One region of the uncultured Gilvimarinus sp. genome, then DNA from elsewhere that is predicted to be linked to it. Evidence: predicted binding sites of a transcription regulator. Region 1 holds the regulator's gene; the other holds the start of a gene.
The links. The regulator sigma-54, encoded in region 1, starts transcription at its own class of promoters, with help from an activator protein. The targets are predictions, from matches to a motif close to TGGCACANNNNTTGCNNT.
Positions count from the first base shown of each region.

Region 2: a site for sigma-54 is predicted at 5,443-5,460, ahead of fliE (flagellar hook-basal body complex protein FliE). Genes of this name have one in related genera too.

Region 1 covers NZ_CAXAUC010000004.1:126,090-134,100, forward strand. Annotated here, with positions in the region: gene rapZ (RNase adapter RapZ) at 1-723, opposite strand, end outside; gene ptsN (PTS IIA-like nitrogen regulatory protein PtsN) at 734-1,192, opposite strand; gene raiA (ribosome-associated translation inhibitor RaiA) at 1,222-1,512, opposite strand; gene AACY82_RS08980 (RNA polymerase factor sigma-54) at 1,643-3,172, opposite strand; gene lptB (LPS export ABC transporter ATP-binding protein) at 3,316-4,041, opposite strand; gene lptA (lipopolysaccharide transport periplasmic protein LptA) at 4,043-4,591, opposite strand; gene lptC (LPS export ABC transporter periplasmic protein LptC) at 4,581-5,117, opposite strand; gene AACY82_RS09000 (HAD-IIIA family hydrolase) at 5,158-5,694, opposite strand; gene AACY82_RS09005 (KpsF/GutQ family sugar-phosphate isomerase) at 5,738-6,709, opposite strand; gene AACY82_RS09010 (calcium/sodium antiporter) at 6,757-7,719, opposite strand; gene AACY82_RS09015 (ABC transporter substrate-binding protein) at 7,989-8,011, shown strand, end outside.
Region 2 covers NZ_CAXAUC010000001.1:758,942-766,952, reverse strand. Annotated here, with positions in the region: gene fliS (flagellar export chaperone FliS) at 1-401, shown strand, start outside; gene AACY82_RS03315 (hypothetical protein) at 398-670, shown strand; gene AACY82_RS03310 (sigma-54 dependent transcriptional regulator) at 927-2,363, shown strand; gene AACY82_RS03305 (ATP-binding protein) at 2,629-3,855, shown strand; gene AACY82_RS03300 (sigma-54 dependent transcriptional regulator) at 3,875-5,341, shown strand; gene fliE (flagellar hook-basal body complex protein FliE) at 5,541-5,906, shown strand; gene fliF (flagellar basal-body MS-ring/collar protein FliF) at 5,931-7,622, shown strand; gene fliG (flagellar motor switch protein FliG) at 7,629-8,011, shown strand, end outside.

The DNA.
Region 1 (8,011 bases):
GTTGGCTCGATAATGCGGCCACCAGCGTTCTAAAAACCCTTTTACGTCCGCCAGCATGTCTTGCACCAGCGGCTGTTCGTCAAGAAATTGCGCGACATCCTGATCGATACCGGTTTGGCTGCGCAAGTTAGGGTCCCAGTGGGGGTTGGGAAGGCAGCGTGCGTCAAAGACTAAATCGGCGTTGTTGGGTGGCCCGTGTTTAAAACCAAAAGATTCAAACAGTACCGCCATACCCTCTGCGTCGGGCTCCGCCACTCGCTCTTTAATTAGCTCCCGTAATTGATGCACGTTTAATGCGCTGGTATCAACCACTAAGTCGGCGCTATCGCGCATAGGCAATAGTAGCTGCTGCTCAGTTTCAATCGCTTCTGTTAAATTTGTGTGTTTGTTGCTTAGGGGGTGTTTGCGCCGGGTCTCGCTAAAGCGCTGGACGATTTTATCGGCATCAGCATCTAGGAAGATAACGGTAAAGGGCAGGCGAGCATCGCGCAGTGGCTTGATGGCGACTGGAAACATTGCCAGGTCTTGCCAGGCATCGCGAATATCAATCCCGATGGCAAAGTTTTGGTTGTCGGCATCTTTATGCAGCTGAATTTGATCGACTAAGGCTGGCAGTAGGCTGATCGGTAAGTTGTCGATGCAGTTATAGCCGGAGTCTTCCAGCGCATTGAGCGCGGTACTTTTACCTGAGCCGGATAATCCGCTGACAATGACAAGGTGCATACACGCCTACCTATCCGTTGTCGTGAGCGATGGCGGCCGCGTATAGAGCCTGGCCGCTGTCAGCATCGCGCAGAGTTTGCCGATAGGCGCTTTCGTTGAGCGCCCCGGCCAATGCTGCCAGCGTGTGTAGATGTTCGTCATTGGCTTGATCGGGTACCAACATGGCAAACAGAACGTCGACGGGTTCGCCGTCAATCGCATCAAAATCTATCGGCGCTTTGAGCGTAATCAGTGCGGCGATGGTCGCTTCGCAGCCCGGCAGGCGGCTGTGAGGAATGGCAATGCCGTGGCCAATGCCGGTCGAGCCGAGTTTCTCACGCGCGACCAGGCGGCGAAAGATTTCGTCGGCATCCATGCCGGGGATACTCTCGGCAATGGTGTTGGCGAGAATTTCTAAGGCACGTTTTTTACTGACGCCTTCGATTCGGCTCAGGGTACGTTCAGGCGATAAGATCTGTGCAATTTGCATAGTATTTTGCGTAACTTGTTAGTAACTAATTAGCGGTGGCTGCGAAGTTTTTCTTTGTGTTTGATTAATTGCCGGTCGAGCTTGTCGGTCATGGCATCAATCGAGGTGTAGAGATCGTCTGACTCGGCGTCAGCAAAAATGTCTTTGCCGTTAACGTGAATCTTCGCCTCGGCTTTTTGCGTTTGTTTTTCTACCGACACGGTAACATTGATTGTGGTGATCAAATCGCTGTGGTGAGTCAGTCGTTCCAGTTTGGATTCGATGTGATTATGAATCGCTTCGGTGACATCGACGTGATGGCCGCTGATGGTTACTTGCATACACTGCTCCTCGTGTCTGTCTGCTGCCTAAGTTGTTGTGCTGCACCCTTGGTATTAGCGCATTGCCTCGAGCGATTGGCAGAACTTCAACATAGCAAGGATTAGAAGTTCTGTCACATGGGCCGGTGTCTTAACCCAGCCCTTTGCGCTCATTAGAAGGCGGAATATTCAACGACTCGCGATACTTGGCGATTGTACGCCGGGCAACGCGAATCCCTTGATCGGAAAGCATCTCGGTGATTTTGCTATCGCTCAGAGGTTTTTTCGGGTTCTCTGCCGCGACCAGCTTTTTAATAATAGCTCGGATTGCGGTCGACGAGCACTCGCCGCCAGAATCGGTGCTCACATGGCTAGAGAAAAAGTATTTTAACTCGAATATGCCTTGTGGCGTGTGCATGTACTTTTGGGTGGTGACCCGCGAGATAGTCGACTCATGCATCTCCACTAGCTCGGCAATATCGTGCAGCACCAGTGGCTTCATGGCCTCGGCGCCGTACTCTAAAAAACCACGTTGCTTTTCGACGATACAGGTGGCCACCTTTAGCAGAGTTTCGTTGCGACTTTGCAGGCTCTTTAAAAACCAGCGGGCCTCTTGCAGGTTGTCTTTTAAGAAGGTGTTGTCGCGGCTGGAGTCGGCGCGTTTGACCATAGAGGCGTAGCCGGAGTTGATCCGCAGCTTTGGCGCTATGTCTGGGTTGAGCTCAACTGTCCAGCGTCCTTCCTTCTTATCCACAAACACGTCGGGTACGACATACTCGGTTTCGCTGGTGCTGATGCCATCGCCGGGGTGTGGATTAAGGGTTTTAATCAACGCCACGGCTTGAGCTAACTCAGGTTCTTTGAGGCGGGTCTTGCGCATCAGTTGGCGGTAGTCGCGGCTACCGAGCAACGGCAAGTACTGGCGCACAATCAGTTGCGCCGCCTCTAAAAAAGGGGTGCTTTTGTCGTATTGGGCCAGCTGCACCAGTAAGCAGTCGACTAAGTCGATGCTGCAAGTGCCGCAAGGGTCAAACTGTTGTAAGCGGTGTTGTACCGCCTGCACCTCGTCGAGTTCTAGGTCGTCCCAATTGGCGGTTAAACCCTCAAAAATATCCTCGATACTGCTACTGAGAAGACCCGAGGGCTCGACGGAGTCAATGATCGCCAGGGCAATGATCTCATCGCGCTCGGACATGGGCGTGAGGTTGAGCTGCCACATTAGGTGGTCGTAGAGCGATTCGGTATTGCCGCGACGGCTTTCGAAGTCGTTATCGTCGCCCTCGTAGTTACTGGCGGGTAATGTTGACGACGAACTCTCGTAGACATCATCCCAGCTGGTATCAACGGGTAGGTCTTGCGGGATCGACTCGCTCCACTCGCTGTCAGCGGTGGGTTCGTCCGCCTCGGCGGTGGTTTGGGTGCTCGCTGGGTCTGCGGGGTTCAGCTCGTCCTGGCTGTTATCGCGGCGTTCATCTTTGCCGTCGGTGTCACTATCCTTTTGGTCGCTACCAGTGTTGTCGTCGAGGTTCTCCTCAACTTCGAGCATGGGGTTGGAGTCCAGCGCCTCTTGGATCTCTTGTTGCAGATCCAGCGTCGATAGCTGCAGGAGGCGGATGGCCTGTTGCAGCTGCGGCGTCATGGTGAGCTGTTGACCCAACTTTAGCTGTAGGGACTGCTTCATAATGTTAGCAATGGCACTCAGATTGTGTTGTTGTAACTGTGGAGTTTAGTCATCAACACCAAGCCAAGCAATAGTACTAAGCAATCTTTGTGCCTGAAAGTCAAAAAATAGAAATTGTCAAGTGGTGGTGCGGCTGCTCGGCTTTACAGCATAAAGTTGTCACCGAGGTAGACTTTGCGCACTTTCTGATTGGCCAGAACCTGCTCCGAGCTGCCCTCAGCGATGATATGGCCCTCGCTGACGATATAGGCTTTTTCGCAGATGCCAAGTGTTTCTCGGACATTGTGATCGGTAATCAAAATACCAATGCCGCGATCCTTAAGGTGACGCACAATGTGCTGAATGTCGCTGACCGAGATAGGGTCAACCCCGGCGAAGGGCTCATCTAGTAGAATAAAGGCCGGGTCCGTTGCCAGGGCGCGGGCGATTTCGACCCGGCGGCGCTCGCCACCCGAGAGCGACATGCCGAGGTTGTCGCGAATGTGGGTGATGTGAAACTCCTGCAGTAGCTGCTCGAGCTGCTCTAGGCGCTGTGGTTTTTTGAGATCGCGTCGAGTCTCTAAGATGGCGAGGATGTTGTCCGCCACCGACAGCTTGCGAAACACCGAGGCCTCTTGCGGCAGGTAACCAATGCCCGCCCGGGCCCGGCCGTGGATCGGTAGGTGTGTCAGGTCTAGCTCGTCTAGGGTGACGCGGCCGTTGTCGGCTTTGACCAGCCCCGCGATCATGTAAAAGCAGGTGGTTTTACCCGCGCCGTTAGGCCCGAGTAAGCCGACAATTTCACCGCTGCTAACAGACATCGACACGTCAGCGACGACTTGGCGGCGTTTGTAGCTTTTAGCGAGGTTGTGTGCAGTAAGAGTGGCCATATTATTTTTCGGTCGCTCCGGCAGGAATCACCATTTTGATACGCTCGTTCGAGTTGTCATCGCTCTGGGCGTTGATGAGTTCGCGGGCCAAGTCATAGTGAATGCTGTGGCCTTGCATAATCGCGCCGTCTTGTTCGATTTTAGCGCTGTTGCTGAGCGTTACCGTGCGCTTGTCGTGGTCGTAGCTGATCTCGTGAGCCTCGGCAAACACTTTGCCTTTGTCGGCTTGGGGTTGCTGTTCAAAGTGTGCCGGGGAGCCAGATGCCTCGATTTTGGCGACTGAATTGTCACTTTTAAAGTGAACCACGATACGCTCGGCATCGATGATCAACGAGCCTTGTTGGAGGCGCGCTGAGCCGGTGTAGGTGACTAGCCCATTTTTTTGATCAAACAGTTGTTTGTCGGCCTGTAGCTGAAAGTCTTGCTCGCGGTCGTCGGGTAAGGCGTGAGCTGTTGTGGCAATCATTGCCATTGCGGCGGCTAAAGCCAGCGCCGGGACTCGCGGAAATAAGCCCGTCTTTAAATAGCGCTTAATATCATTAAGGGGCATAAGTGGCTTTTACCTCGGATAGCAGTTCAATACGTCCGTTGTCGAGCTCGGCATTGAGGCCAACAGCGCGAGTGGTGCCGCGCTCGCTACGCATGGTAACAGGTTTGTCGGTATGCGCGTATTGCTGGTCAGTGTCGATGGTTAGATCATCGGTGGTTAAGGTCACCCAGCCGTATTGGCCTTTTTCGTTCCATACCTGCACATTGTCGCGCAGGGTGATGGCGTTGCTGACACTGGTGCCTTGCTTGGCTGAAAGTTGCCATGGCTCAGTACTCGATTGGCGATAAAGCGTGACGTGGGGGTGATCCACTTCGCTGCGGTTAATGGTGCCATTGCTAAACGAGGTAACAGAGCGGGCAACCATTTTGTGTTTGAGGCTGCCGTTGTTGCTATAGGTGCGATCGACAATGCCCGTCATATACGATTGCGGGAATTGCTTTTGCGCCTTGGCGCTCTCGTCACTTAACAGCATGTCACGGGGCGAGTATTGCAGTGCGCCATAAATCAGCGCGCTGCATATCGACATAAGCAGTATCCAAGATTTGGGTTGCCGGGGCCGCACAGGCTTAGTCCTCAGTTGCGATAAATGGCGCCAGCATGGCGGTGTAGCTGCCTTGCGCCTGCATAATTAAATCACAGGCGTCGCGCACGGCACCGTCGCCCCCGCGGTTATGGCTAATCCAGTGGGCGCGCTCGGTAACCGCGCTGTGGCCGTTGGGAACCGACAGCGCCAGGCCCACCCGGGTCATGATGGTTAAGTCGGGCCAGTCGTCTCCCATGTGGGCAATTTCATCAAGTTCGATATTCATGTCTTCGATCATTTCACCCAGTGCCTGCCATTTGTCTTCGCGGCCCTGAATTAATAATGTAATGCCTAAGTCCCGAGCACGACGGGCCACCAGTGCACTGGTGCGGCCGGTGATGATACCCACCTTGACGCCGGATTTTTGCAATAATTTGAGGCCTTGTCCATCGAGTGTATTAAAGGCTTTTAGTTCATTGCCGGCGTTATCAAAATACAGTTTGCAGTCGGTGAGCACGCCGTCGACATCCAGTAATAGTAATTTAATGCGGCGTGCGCGGGTTAGGGTTTCTTCGGTCATAAGTTAATGGCTGTATTGGAGAGTGTGTAAGGTCGCGGTGCGATTAAATAACGCCAGCGCGCAAAAGATCGTGCATATGGACAACGCCGGTAGGGACTCGGTTGTCGCCCGTGATCACCAAGGCGGTAATTTTTCGGGTTTCCATAAGGTTAAGCGCCTCGGCGGCGAGCGTGTCGGGTGCGACGGTGGTCGGGCTGTGATTCATAATCTCGTGCATTTGCGCCGAGTGTATGTCCACGCCGCGATCAATACTGCGGCGCAAATCACCATCGGTAAAGATGCCGGCAAGCTCGCCACTGTCTTCAGCTACCGTGGTCATGCCAAAGCCTTTCGTGGTCATCTCCAGTAGCGCTCGGGCTAGGGTGTCGTGCTTTGCAACGACCGGCAGTTCATCTTTACTGTGCATGACGTCGCTGACTCGTAGCAACAGCTTGCGCCCCAGTGAGCCACCGGGGTGCGAGAAAGCAAAGTCTTCGGCGGTAAAGCCGCGGGCCTCAAGCAGGGCGATGGCGAGGGCGTCTCCTAGCACTGTGGTGACGGTCGCGCTGGATGTTGGCGCCAGTGCCAGCGGGCAGGCTTCGCGCTCGACGGCGATACTGAGGTGAGCGTCGGCCGCTTGCGCCAATACCGACTCGGGCGCACCGGTCATGCTGATCATTGGCACGCCTAGCCGTTTAATCAGCGGTAAAAGCGTCAGTAGTTCGGGGGAGTTGCCGGAGTAGGAAATGGCAATAAGCAGGTCATCGCGCGTTAGCATGCCCAGATCGCCGTGACTGGCTTCACCTGGGTGCATAAAAAACGCGGGGGTGCCGGTGCTAACCAATGTCGCCGCTATCTTTTTGCCCATATGACCAGACTTGCCCATGCCCGAGACGATGACACGACCGGTGCACTTTAAAATCTGGCGGCAGGCGCGGCTAAATTGCTCATCAATATGACCGCGCAGCTCGGCGACCGCTTGAGTCTCAAGCTCAATGGTGCGCAGCGCTGACTGGCCAAAATCGAATTCCGTCATGATATTGCGTGATTCCTAATGCTTTTGATGGGCGCTAGTATAATGCATTAAGCCAACAGCAGGACGTAATAACCGGCATACAGCGCTAGCAGCAGCAGGCCGAGTGGTTTGCCCAGCGCTGCCCCACCGCTGTTGCGGCGGGTTAAAAAGCTGATATACAAAGCGATGGCAAGTATCAGTGTTAAGGCGCCCATGGCCAGAAAGTCGCGATTAAAAACGGCGGACTCCATGTCGAGTGGGGCAATGATGCCCGGTATGGCCATTACCGCTAAAATGTTAAACAGATTAGAGCCGATTACATTGCCGATAGCGATGTCATAATGGCCTTTAAGGGCGCTGGCAACCGATGCCGCCAGCTCCGGTAGGCTAGTACCTACCGCGACCACCGTAAGACCGATAACCAGTGGGCTGACGCCAAAGGCTAGGGCCAGTTCACTGGCGCCGCGCACCAGTAAATCGGAGCTGATGATCAAGATGACCAGCCCGACAATAAACCAAGCGATTGACGCGAACCGGCTCATGACTGGAATATCGTCTTCAACCTCTTCCGGGTGGTGACGTTTGCTCCAGATGATCAACCCCATGGCGCAGGGCAACAACGCCAGCATCGCCCAGCCCTCTTGGCGAGAGAGGTGGGCGTCGCTCAGGAACCATCCAGCTAGAGCGGTGACAAACAGCAGAACCGGCAGCTCTATTTTTAGCAGGTGGTTTTGTACTGGCAGCACCGCAATTAGTGCGGTAGCGCCCAGTACGAGGCCAATGTTGGCCAGGTTTGAGCCGAGTGCATTGCCCACCGCCAGGTCTCCTGCACCGCGCAGTGCTGCGTTAAGCGAGACGACGACCTCGGGTGCCGACGTGCCAAACGCGACGATAGTGAGGCCGATGATCAGCTTGGATATGCCAAAGGTGCGCGCCATAGCGGCGCTGCCGGCAACGAACTTATCCGCGCTCCATATTAGGCCAACGAAGCCGATGAGCACCAAAAGTGCGGGAAACCAAAGCTGGGTCATAAAGTGATCTCGGTGTAATACTGGATGATTTTTGCTAAAGGACGGCACCATTTTACTGTGATGCTGTCTGTAGGCTGGTGCGGGGCTAAATGGTATAGTGTTCCGCTTCGCACAGCAATTGCGAGCGCTCCGCTCGCCGCCTGATTGGCGTATATTTTGGTGCTAGGCAATCCAGCCAGTTTAGTTGTACGTACTATATTTAACCTTACTTGCCTGTGTCGCTCGCTAGGGAAGAGTTTGTTGTAATTTACTCGTTAAGGAAAGTGAAGATGATTCGATTTTCGTTGCTGAA
Region 2 (8,011 bases), on a different contig from region 1:
GCGCCGCCAAGCAATACCAGCAAGTTAATGTGCAATCGAGTGTGATGGACGCCTCGTCGCACCGGTTGATCCAAATGTTATTTGAAGGCGCGCTGGAGCGTATTGCCCAGGCCAAGGGTGCGCTGGCGCGTGGCAGTTTTGTGCAAAAGTCTGAGCGGATCACTAAAGCGGTCAATATCGTACAGGGGTTGCAGGGCAGCTTGAGCGATACCGAAGGTGGTGAATTAACCGCCAATCTTGATGAGCTGTACGATTATGTGATTCGCACCTTGATTCAAGCGAACCGGGGTAACGATGTCGGCAAGCTGGATGAATGCGCGCAGTTGTTGGGTGATATTAAGTCCAGCTGGGACCAAATCTCTGATCACTCAAGTGCACAGCCCGCCGGAGCCTACTCTTGAGGTTGGTCGCCACCAGCGCGCCAAGCCTGGCAGGAGAGGGCGGCGTTGCTCAGTTGCAGCAGCTACAGGCGGATATGCGTGCGGCTTTAGGTGCCGGCGATTATCGCCGCGTGCGGCAGCTGGATGATACCTGTACCCTGGTGCTCGATAGGCTTATTGAGATCAACCGCCAGCAGCCCGGTGCGCTGCTTCAGGCCATGCTCGATTTGAAACAGATGTACGCCGATTTATTAACCGAGTGTCAAACGCGCCCAGCACGGGTTTGTTGACGGCGAAACGTCCACACGCAGTATTATTTTAAAGCCTATAAGCCGACCAAATGTTGGCTTATAGGCTTTTTTGATTGCCATCTCTATAGCGCAAAATTGCAGCTGTAAGGTCTTGTTTTATATGCTATTGTAAATAGCCGCGTCAATTGTTTGACTAATCCCAGTAAACCCGCTATCTATATAAATACCGCTTTTCGTTCTGAGGGCTTGGGCCTATTCCCGAGTGACCGTCAGAACGACCGTTTTAAGGTCGAGTATGTGCCGAAACAATAAAATTTTAATTGTCGATGATAACGACTCAAGTCGCCAAGAATTGGCGACGATTTTTGGTTTTCTCGAAGAAGACACCTGTATTACCACCTCGGATGAGCTAGAGGCGACCCTAGCGGACGGGGATCAGGCCAAATCTTTTATGTTGGTCGTGGTTGGCGAGCAGTGCCGCCTGTGGGGGGAGCAGCTGCTGGATCGCCTAGAGCAGTGGAACGACGAAACAGCGGTGGCCCTGGTGGGGCAGTCGCGGTTACAAGCGCTGGATAACTATGCTGCCAAGCTTCGGATTAAAGTCGTAGGCGCGATTTCTACCCCCGTCAGTTATACGCCACTAATCAATATTCTGCATCGCGCTCGTTTGTTTGGCGACGCGCAACACTCTAATAAGCAGCGCGCCCAGCGCCGCCCGGTGCATCTGTTTCGCTCCTTAGTAGGCACCAGCCGCGAGGTACAATCCGTTCGCGATATGATGACTCAGGTGGCCGATAAAGAAGTGTCGGTACTCATTACCGGTGAGTCGGGTACGGGTAAAGAGGTGGTCGCGCGCAACCTGCACTACCACTCGGCGCGTCGAGAAAAGCCCTTCGTACCGGTCAATTGCGGCGCGATTCCCGCCGAGTTGCTAGAAAGTGAGCTGTTTGGCCATGAAAAAGGCGCCTTTACCGGAGCAATCTCGGCCCGCGCTGGGCGCTTTGAGTTGGCTGAAGGCGGCACCCTGTTTTTAGATGAAATCGGTGATATGCCGCTTAACATGCAGGTAAAAATCCTGCGGGTATTGCAAGAGAAGTGCTATGAGCGCGTGGGCAGTAACCGCACTGTGCCGACCAATGTTCGTATTATTGCGGCGACTCACCGCAACCTAGAGTCCATGATTGACGAGGGAAGCTTTCGCGAGGACTTGTATTACCGGCTCAATGTCTTTCCCATTGAGCTGCCATCGCTAAAAGATCGCTCCGAGGATATCCCTCTGTTGATTAACGAATTGGTCTCGCGCATGGAGAGCGAAAAGCGCGGCTCGATACGGTTTAACTCAGCGGCTATTTTATCGCTGTGCAATCACACCTGGTCGGGCAATATTCGCGAGCTCGCTAACCTAGTCGAGCGCATGGCGATTATGCACCCTTATGGCGTGGTTGGGGTTCAAGATCTACCTCCCAAGTACCGTCATGTAGATGTTGAGGACGAATCCTTTACCCTCGAGGAAGAATCTGCCCCCGGTGCCGCCGTTGTGAGCTTACACGACACGGCCCTGCTGCCAGAGCAGGGCATTGACTTGCGAGAGTATTTGACTAACTTAGAGCGTGACCTGATTCAGCAGGCACTGAACGATTGCGGCGGCGTTGTCGCGCGCGCCGCTGATAAACTGTCTATTCGGCGCACGACGCTGGTCGAAAAGATGCGCAAATACGATTTACAGCGTTAGCCCCGGTGGTGGCCGGCGGATGCCGGCCACTGCAACGCGTCTTGTTGTCACCTTCCTACCTAATACGTCCGCTCGTCATACTATCTCTTTCTCTGCCAAAGAATTGACTCCCATTTTTTTGTGATATTTTAAGTTGTTGATATTTATAGACAATTTCTGTTGGCACTGTGCTTGCAGTTACCCCCTGTAACACAGCAATAGCGATGGGTTTGCATTGCGCCGATTGCTTGCACGATGATTGCGAGCCGAGCCAAAAGGTACTGCTATGACGGTCAAAGCTGACGTCTTGAACATTGAACGGATCGATAAAAATATCGCCACCACACCGGACAAAGCGGCGGCTCTGGCGGATGCGTTTGAGCTGTTCTCGCAGATGTCCGATCAACTCACCACCTCATATCGCGCGCTTGAGCAGCGCGTGGCCGACTTAAACGATGAGCTAATCGAAGTCACCCAGCAGCGGCTTGATGAGCTGGCCGAAAAAGAGCGTATTGCCAATCGGCTTGAAAGCTTACTCAATGTCCTGCCTGGCGGCGTTGTTGTACTGGATAGTAAAGGCCGGGTACGCGATTGTAATCCGGCCGCCACCGAGCTGTTGGGCGAACCCCTTGAGGGCGAGTTGTGGCGCGATATCATTGCTCGTTCGTTTGCGCCACGGCAAGACGACGGGCACGAAATCTCATTGCGCGACGGCCGGCGTATCAGTATCGCGACGCGCAATCAGGGCAGTGATGGGCAAATAATCTTACTGACCGATCAGACTGAAACCCGTCGCTTGCAGAGTGAGCTAAGCAAGCACGAGCGCTTATCGGCACTGGGGCAAATGGTCTCTGCGTTAGCGCATCAGATCCGTACGCCACTGTCGGCCGCTATGCTGTACTGCGGACACTTACGTAAAGAGCAGTTGCCGCTTGAGCAGCGCCGTCAATTTGCCGAGAAAGTCTCCAATCGACTCAATCATATGGAGCGGCAGGTGCAAGACATGCTGCTGTTTGTTAAGGGCGAGCTGCCCATCAGCGATTGCTTAAGCGTGGCAAGTTTGCAAAGCGATCTGGCCGAGGCGATGGAGGTGCCGGTATTAACCTCAAATAGCACCGTTAACTGGAGCGTAACAGGCGACGATTATTCGCTGTCGTGCAATCGCGATGCGCTGGTGAGTGCGCTGCTTAACTTGGTCAATAACGGTATTCAAGCAGCCGGCCGCGAGGCTCGTATCAGTATCACCATAAGCCCGCAACAATTGGCGGGCGAGCATTGGCTGGCCATTGAGATTTGCGACGATGGCCCCGGCATTGATGCAGATTTGCTGCCCAGTTTGGGCGAGCTATTTGTTACCACTAAGGCGCAGGGGACTGGGCTCGGTTTGGCGGTGGTGCAGGCGGTCGCGCGGGCCCACGGAGGCCGGTTTAATTTGCGCTCCAATAAAGGCGAGGGCGCTCAGGCGCTGGTACTGTTGCCGGCGATGGCGCCGGGTTCCCCCACTTCTGTTTAAAGTCTGCCGGAGACTTACTATGTCAAACACAGCTACGCACCTCACTCAGGCCACCGCTCCCGCTGTCATGGTGGTGGAGGACGACCCCAACCTGCGTGAAGCGCTCGTCGACACATTGGTGTTGGCCGATTATCCGGTTGTCGAGGCCGATAGTGCCGAGTCCGCCATTGCCCACTTAAAGGCCGGAGCCGAGGTCGGCATGATTGTCTCGGATGTGAATATGGGGGTAATGAGCGGTTATGATCTGTTAAAGCAAGTGAAGTCCGACCATCCACATATCCCGGTATTATTAATCACTGCCTACGCCAGCATTGCCGATTCAGTCTCGGCGATCAAAGAAGGGGCGGTGGATTATTTGGTTAAACCCTTTGAGCCGGATGCTTTGCTGGAGTCTGTCGCCCGCCATGTCGGCGGTGTGGTCAGTGTTAAAGATCAGCCGGTGGCTGAGGCGCCGGGCAGCAAGCAGCTATTGCAGTTGGCACAGCGCGTTGCTCAGTCAGAGTCCACCGTATTAATTATTGGCGAGTCTGGCACTGGTAAAGAGGTGTTGGCGCGCTATGTACACGACCATTCACCCCGCGCCGATAAGCCTTTTGTCGCCATCAATTGCGCAGCCATCCCAGAGAATATGCTAGAGGCCACATTGTTCGGCCACGAAAAAGGCGCCTATACCGGCGCGCATACCAGTGCACCGGGTAAGTTTGAACAAGCTAACGGCGGGACGTTACTGTTGGATGAACTCTCAGAAATGGATGTTGGGTTACAGGCGAAACTGCTGCGAGTGTTACAAGAGCGCGAGGTCGAGCGCGTCGGCGGGCGCAAAACCATTTCGCTGGATGTGCGGGTGATTGCCACCTCAAACCGCGATATGCGCGCCGAGGTAGTGGCGGGCCGCTTCCGTGAGGATTTGTACTTTCGTTTAAGTGTCTTGCCTTTAGAGTGGGCGCCGCTGCGCGATCGGGTGGAAGATATCGTACCGCTGGCGGTTAAACTGTTAGAGCGCCACGCGCGCAAACAAAAGCGTGGCCGGGTGGTGCTGGATGCTTCTGCAAAACAAGCCTTGCTGGCTTACCGCTGGCCGGGCAACGTGCGTGAGCTGGACAATATTATGCAGCGCGCCCTTATTTTACAGGCCGGCACTAGCATCAATGCCACTGATTTAGGGTTGCACACCACCGCCCATTATAGTGACAAGCCTAGCTTGCTCGATAACCCTAGCGTGCCTACAGCGCAACCTGAGGCTCGGGCACCTAGCGCAATGGATTTTGCCGAGCCGCAAAAGATAAATGATGCCGCAGGCTTGAGCCAAGCGCCGGCCGAGCTCGGCAGTGATTTACGTCGCCATGAGTTTGAGATTATCGCCGATGCGCTTCGAGCTGAGCGCGGCAGCCGTAAAAACACCGCCGAACGATTGGGTATTAGCGCGCGCACGCTGCGGTATAAGCTTGCCCGCTTTAAAGATGAGGGTTTTGCGCTCGATATTTAATGGCGAGTGCTACCTTGACCGTTGGCCGCCGGGGTGACCCGCGCGGCCATTTTTTATTTTGGGCACTTAGGTTTACAGCTTGTTTATGACGGGTGTTTTTTTGGCCCACTTTGTGCACTAATCGATATAAACGCGGCAAAAAAACGCAAAACGCCAAAATCCTGTCGCCTGTTCGCCCACTTAAATAGCGAGTATGACCATGAGTAACCGGGTCGATATCAGTAATCTGCTGACCGAGATGCGAGCGCTTAAAGCGCAAACCAACGCCTTTCAGAAGCCAGAGGCGCTTAACGATATCAATCGTCCGGCCAAGCCGGGTGAGGTTCAGTCGACGCAAAAAGTACCGGGCTTTTCTGAGGTAATGAGCGACGCGGTGAACAAAGTAAACAACCTGCAAAGTGAGGCCGGCACCATGGCGGAGTCTTACCAGCGCGGAGACGCCAACGTGGACATTACCGATGTGATGATCGCCTCGCAAAAAGCCAGTGTCTCGTTTGAGGCAGCCGTGCAGGTGCGCAATAAATTGGTAGAAGCCTACCGCGACGTTATGAACATGCCCATTTAACAATAAGGACTGGGTAACAAGCTTATGGCACAGACAGATACCGCGACAATGGATGCTGAACCCTCGGGAAAATCCACCAAGGGCAGCGACCTGATTGAAGGCTTTGGTGGTTTAACTCTACTGCGCCAAATTGGCCTGATGTTAGGGTTGGCGGCCTCCGTTGCCATTGGTTTTTATATTGTGCTGTGGAGCCAGGGTGAAGAGTATCGTCCGCTTTACGGCAGCCTTGATCGGCTCGACTCGGCCGAGGTTGTATCGATTTTAGAGCAAAACCAAATCCCCTATAAAATTGAGCCCTCGACCGGCGCTTTATTGGTCACCACTGAAAATATTCACACCGCTCGCCTTAAGTTGGCCGAGGTAGGCATTGGGCAAAACCAGTCCGTCGGTTTTGAATTGCTCGAAAAAGAGCAAGCGCTAGGCACCAGCCAGTTTATTGAAAACGCCCGGTATCAGCGGAGCTTAGAAGGCGAGCTGGCGCGTACCATTACCAGTATTCACGCCGTGCGCTCGGCGCGGGTTCACTTAGCCACGCCCAAGCGCTCGGTGTTTGTACGCGACGCGAGAAAACCTACCGCCTCGGTGTTTGTCGAGCTGTTTGCCGGCCGCGACTTGGACCCTAAGCAAGTTAAAGCCATTGTTAATATGGTGGCCTCCAGTATTAGCGAGTTGCAAAACGAAGACGTTACAGTCATTGATCAATACGGCAACTTGCTCTCGACGGGTGAGGAGTCGCCCGAGTTAATCTTGGCCGACAAGCAGCGCCAGTACACCCTAAATCTTGAGGAGAAACTCGCCAGCCGGGTAAGCAGTATTTTGGCTCCGGTAGTGGGCGCCGATAACTTTCATGCCGAGGTAAGCGCCGATGTCGACTTTACCGCCATTGAGCAGGCAGAAGAGGCGTTTGATGATACCGAGCCGGTTTTGCGCAGTGAGCAGACGCAAACTGAAAAACAAATAGGAGATGTCGCAATCGGCGGCATTCCGGGAGCGCTTAGCAACCAACCACCGGTTGACGGTCAAGTGCCCCAGCAAGTCGACCCCAATTTTGCCGGCGACGAAACGCCGACGCCGCAGCACAGCCGCGAGAATATTACCCGCAACTACGAGGTTGACCGCACGATTAGCTACACCCGTCGGCAGCAGGGCAATATCGAGCGTTTAAGCGTGGCTGTTGTGCTGGACAATAAACGCACGGTTAACGCCGAGGGCGAATCTGTTAGCGAGGCGTGGAGTGACGCCGAGCTTGAGCGCTTTAGCACACTGGTCCGCGATGCGGTGGGCTTTTCGGCGGCGCGAGGCGACAGCGTCAATGTTATTAACTCGGCGTTTGTCGAGCGCGAACCCACTGAATTTGATACGCTGGATGTGCCTTGGTGGGAACAACCTTGGTTAACCCCCTATATTAAACCGCTGGTGGGTTTTTTACTGGTCTTAGCCCTTATCTTTGGCTTGCTGCGCCCGGTATTAAAAACCATCGCTCGTTCGGGCTCGCGCTCGGCCGAGGAAGAGGAGGCGCGCCAGCTGGCAGCGCTTGAGGCGGCAGGCCTAGGCGGCGACTCGGCCGATTCGGTAACCCTTACCGGCGGCGCGGTGGCCTTACCTGGGCCCGAGGAAGGGTACGAACAACAACTGAGCGCGATTAAAGGTCTGGTGGCAGAAGACCCAGGCCGGGTAGCGCAAGTGGTTAAATCCTGGATCAACAAAGACGAGTAATCTGACGTGGCCGAGCAAAAAACTGTACCTACTACCCAAATGAGCCCGGTCGACCAGGCGGCGGTGTTGCTAATGTCACTGGGCGAGCAAGACGCGGCCGAGGTGTTAAAGCACATGGGGCCGAAAGAGGTACAGCGCATAGGGGCGGCCATGGCAACCCTAACCAATGTACAGCAAAGCGATGTACAAACGGTGATGCAGAATTTTCTGGAGGAAGCGCGCACCCTAACCGGGCTGGGTATGGGCGCGGACAGCTATATTCGCAATATGCTGGTTACCGCTCTGGGTGAAGACAAGGCCGGCTCGTTGGTTGACCGGATATTGTTGGGTGGCAACACGACAGGTCTTGATACGCTCAAGTGGATGGACCCGCGTTCGGTGGCGGATAT